Regions from separate parts of the Stenotrophomonas sp. STEN240 genome, predicted to be linked through region 2. Evidence: predicted binding sites of a transcription regulator. Region 2 holds the regulator's gene; the other holds the start of a gene.
What was found. Region 2 encodes FliA, which starts transcription of late flagellar genes. Its sites were predicted from a motif close to TAAAGTTTNNCNNNCNNNGGCCGATAA; they were not measured.

Region 1: a site for FliA is predicted at 1,326-1,352, ahead of ACVOKO_RS17005 (methyl-accepting chemotaxis protein). Genes of this name have one in related genera too.

The regions. Positions count from the first base shown of each region.
Region 1 covers NZ_JBRRBO010000052.1:4,933-7,321, reverse strand. Annotated here, with positions in the region: gene ACVOKO_RS17005 (methyl-accepting chemotaxis protein) at 107-1,297, opposite strand; gene hflD (high frequency lysogenization protein HflD) at 1,425-2,039, opposite strand; gene mnmA (tRNA 2-thiouridine(34) synthase MnmA) at 2,049-2,389, opposite strand, start outside.
Region 2 covers NZ_JBRRBO010000032.1:40,984-43,372, forward strand. Annotated here, with positions in the region: gene ACVOKO_RS13745 (protein phosphatase CheZ) at 1-508, opposite strand, end outside; gene cheY (chemotaxis response regulator CheY) at 508-900, opposite strand; gene ACVOKO_RS13755 (RNA polymerase sigma factor FliA) at 914-1,663, opposite strand; gene ACVOKO_RS13760 (MinD/ParA family ATP-binding protein) at 1,660-2,389, opposite strand, start outside.

The sequences.
Region 1 (2,389 bases), on a different contig from region 2:
GCTGTTGGCGGAGGAACGAAGTGTCAGCATATATCAGCGTGGTTGCAGCAACGGCAAAGCCCCGGCCAAGGACCGGGGCTCGGATGCAGAACGGATGCGGGTGAACTCAGAACAACTCCACCGTGCCTGCGCCCATGCTCTGCTGCGACACCGGCTTGTGTGGCGGACGCTCCCACTCCACGCGCATTTCGCGCAGGCGGCTGCCGGTGCGTTGCAGGGCGGTGATCATCTCGCCGTCAAACACGCCGCCATTGCGATGCAGCAGTTCCTGCAGGGCGACCGCTTCGCGGTTGATTGCACCCAGGCGGTCAAGATGGGTATGCACGCCGCCCAATGCCTGGGTGGCGATGTCCTCGAACTGCAGGGCGCGCACGGCTTCTGCGACGCTGCCGTCGATGGCCCGGCCGCACTCGGAAATCTCACGCATGCCATCGCCCAGCGAGGCGTTGATCGCTGCCACGCTGTCCAGCATCGCGGCAGCTTCCGAACGCGCCTCACGTGACCGGTCCATATCGCGCGAGGCCATGTGGGTGACGGTTTCGCGCACCTTGGCAATGGCGTCCTTGGAGCTGTGGGCCAGCTTGCGGATCTGCTCGTTGAAGGTGGTTGAGCGCTCGGACAGGTTGCGGACTTCGTCAGCCACCACCGCGAAGCCACGACCGGCTTCACCGGCACGCGCTGCTTCAATGGCGGCGTTCAAGGCCAGCAGGTTGGTCTGGTCGGCAATCGACTTGACGTCTTCAAGCAGGGCAAAAATGCCATCCAGGTGCTGCGCCATCTGATCGATGTGCTGCACGGTGTTGCTGCTCTGGCCGCTGACCTGTTCCAGCGCTTCCACCAGCTGTTCCATCTGATGGCTGGCGTTCTGGGCGAAACGTGCCACGTCGACGCCGCTACCGCCTTCATCGCCGGCACGGTCGACAATGCGGGCCAACGCCTGGCTCTGCTGACGCGACTTGCGGCTCATCGCATCGAAGCTGCCACCCAGGCCGCCGACGGCCTGCCGGATCAGCTCGCGGGCGCGTTCGATCTCGCTGCGCGAGCCGTCGATCTCGTTGCCGACGAAGCTGCGCAGTTCATTGAGCAGCTGGTCCTGCTCCTTCAGCACCTTGGCGTGTTCGGGCGAGCGCTGGGCTTGCGTATGCACGCTCCACCAGGCAAACACCAGCCAGCTCAGCACCATGGTGGTCAAAATCGCCCACAGCGCTGCCGAAGGCCAGGACAGGGCAGCAGCGACCACGACCAGAAGGGTGAGGACCAGCGGGGCTGCCAAACGGATTGCAATACGTGAATACATGGACGTTCTCGGGAGAGTCACGAATGCAGTATCGGCAGTAGCCGGGGGGTCTTTAGCCCGCTGCGGTGAATCCCGGAGGTTTTGCGATGCAGGGCCCGCGCGCCTGCTGGCGGCGGGCCGGCATGTTTCAGCGCAGGCGGCGCTCGATGGCTTCGAGCATGGCCTTGCGGGAGAACAGGAAATCCCAATAGGCACCGCCCAGCTGGCGCCACAACACCGCCGAACGCACCGCTGCCAGCAGCAGCGCACGGATTTCCGAGACCACCATCGCCTGGCCCAGGTAGTGCGGATTGCCCTGCACCATGATCCGCGGCTTGAGCTGGCTGATGGTGTCGGCGTACAGCGCGCCCATTGCACTGAGTACGTCCGGATGACTGCAGTCGCCACGCTCCTGGGCAATGGCGGCGCCGCGCTGGATGCCGGCCTCGACCTTGTCGACGGTGGCGCCTTCACGCACGAAGCGGCGTTCCAGCTGCATCACCGACAGCGCCAGCCGCGGCAGCAGGTCATCCTTGCCCTGGTTGCGGAAGTAGTCACGCAGCAGGCGCAGGCCGGGCTCCACCTGGGTGGCGCTGCCGTACACGGCCGCCGGCGAGGTGGCGTCAATACGCAGCACGCTGTCCATCGCGGTGCGCACGATGGCACTTTCAGAATGGCCGGTTTCGGCGATGCGGCGCACCTGCTGCAGGGCCTGGGCAATGCCGGCCAAGGCGAGTACGCGGTCGTCGATTGAAAAAGTCATGGTCATCTCTCAAGGGGTAACAGGAGCCGCCAGGCGGCGCTCCAAAGGTGCATCGGTTGCGGCGATCACCGCGCCGCCCAGGCATTCCATACCGTCGTACAGGACCAGCGATTGGCCCGGGGTGACGGCACGTTGCGGGCGCGCGAAACGCACGTCCAGAGTGCCATCATCGCGCACCGTCACCGTGCAGGCCTCGTCCGGCTGCCGGTAGCGGGTCTGCGCGGTGCATTCAAACTGGCGCGCGGGCGGGCTGCCGGCAATCCAGTGCATGCTTTCGCTGCGCAGCCACTGCGACTGCAGCCAAGGGCTGTCGTGGCCCTGGTCGACGTACAGGATGTTGCGGGCAACGT
Region 2 (2,389 bases):
CCGGCGGCGGCAGGCCGAGCGCGCCGAAGCCTTCGTGCACGCGGCGGACGATGCCAACCACCCGGCGGATGATCTGCCCGGTAAGGTCCTGGTAGCTCTGGGTCAGTGCCACTTCGGTAAGGTTGTGGCGGATGCGCTCAAGGATTTCGCCCTGTTCGGCATTGAGCCCGTCGCTGCGCAGACGCTCTGTGAGCGCCCGGCATTCTTCGGCCAGATCAAGTGTGCGATGGGTGGCCTGTTCGGTCATCTGCACCACGTGGTCCAGGCGCGCGCAGGCGTCGTCCAGCTCGCCGGCTTCGCTGGGTACGCTGGGCAGTTCGCCCAATGCCTGGCCCAGCTCGCGCGCGAGCCGGCCCAGGCCGGACATCATCGGTTGTGCACGCAACGCAGCCAGTGCGTCGATTTCCCTGCGCCAGCCGGCTTCGTCGCCGCTTTCCAGTGCTGCCAGTGCGTCCTGCAGGCGCTGCACCAGGGCCGATTTGTCGCTCAATTCCCCGAGCTGGTTCATCAGGCGCTCGCAGCCAGGCGTTCGAAGATCTTGCCGAGCTTTTCTTCCAGCGTCTGCGCGGTGAATGGCTTGATGATGTAGCCGTTCACGCCGCTCTGCGCGGCCTCGATGATCTGCTCACGCTTGGCTTCGGCGGTGACCATCAACACCGGCAGGGTTTTGAGCTTGGCATCGTTGCGGATCGCCTTGAGCAGCTCGATGCCGGTCATCACCGGCATGTTCCAGTCGGTCACGACGAAATCAAACGGCTGGCTCTGCAGCAGCGACAGCGCGGCATGCCCGTCCTCGGCTTCGGCGGTATTGGTGAAGCCCAGATCGCCGAGCAGGTTCTTGACGATGCGACGCATCGTCGAGAAGTCGTCAACGATCAGGATGCGCATGTTCTTGTTCAAAAGACTTTCCTCTTCATGGTTCCTCAAGGCCGGCGTCGGCCGCCTCGAAAATCTTCAGCCGCCCGCGCAGGCGCAGCATGGCTTGGCCGTGGATCTGACAGACGCGGGATTCGCTTACGCCCAATACCGCGCCGATTTCCTTCAGGTTCAATTCCTGCTCGTAGTACAGCGACAGCACCAGCTGCTCACGCTCGGGCAGATGGCCGATGGCCTTGCCCAGCTCGGCGCCGAACTGGCTGCGCTCCAAAACCTGCTGCGGATTGGGGCCGCCGGTGGTCGGGGTATCCAGTTCGCCCTGGTCTTCGATGCGCGATTCCAGGCTCAGCACCTGGCCGCGCGAGGCGTCTTCGACCAGCCGCATGTAATCGGGCAGGGGCAGCTCCATCGCCTCGGCCACTTCGCTGGCGCTGGCCGAACGGCCGGTACTCTGCTCCAGGCGGCGAATGGTGGCGGCGGCGTCACGGGCCCGGCGGTGCACCGAGCGCGGCACCCAGTCGCCACGGCGGATCTCGTCGATCATCGAGCCGCGGATGCGGATGGATGCATAGGTCTCGAACGAGGCGCCCTGTTCGGCGTCGTAGCTGCGCGAAGCTTCGATCAGCCCCATCATGCCGGCCTGGATCAGATCGTCGACCTCGACGCTGGCGGGCAGGCGCGCGGCCAAATGGTGGGCGATGCGGCGGACCAGGTCGGCGTGGCGGGCGATGCAGTCATTGGCCGCGTTGCGCTGGACTTCACGGTATTGGGCGGCTGCATTGTTCATGCCTTCACCTTCTGCTGGATGATGCGTTCCAGGAAGAACTCAACGCCGCCGCGCGGAGCGGTTGGGGCTTGCCAGCGCGCGGTGCGACGGGCGATTTCGTTGATGGCCAGCGATGCCGGCGCGGAAGGGTAGAGCTTGACCACCGGCTGCTGGCGCTGCACCGACAGGCGCAGCCAGTCGTCCTGCGGCACGCAGCCCAGGTAATTCAGCGAGACATCGATCAGGAACTTCTCGCAGACCCGCACCAGCTTTTCGTACAGGGCGCGGCCTTCGTTCGGGTCGCGGACCATGTTGGCCACCACCTGGATGCGGTCCACGCCGCGCTCGCGCGAGAGCACCTTGATCAGTGCGTAGGCGTCGGTGATCGAGGCCGGCTCGTCACAGACCACCACCACGGTGTCCTGGGCGGCCTGGCAGAAGGTCAACACGCTGTCGGTGATGCCGGCGGCAGTGTCGATGATCATCACATCAAGGTCGCGTTCGAGCTCGGAGAACACATTGACCAGGCCAACGTGCTCAGCTGGCTGCAGCTCGGCCATGTGCCGGCGGCCGGAAGCGGCTGGCACTACCAGCACGCCGTTCGGGCCTTCGATGATGACTTCTTCCAGCGTGGCGCGCCCGGCGACCAGGTCGGCCAGGGTGTGCTTGGGCTGCAGGCCCAGCACCACGTCGATATTGGCCAGGCCCAGGTCGGCGTCCAGCAGCAGCGTACGTTTGCCCATGCCT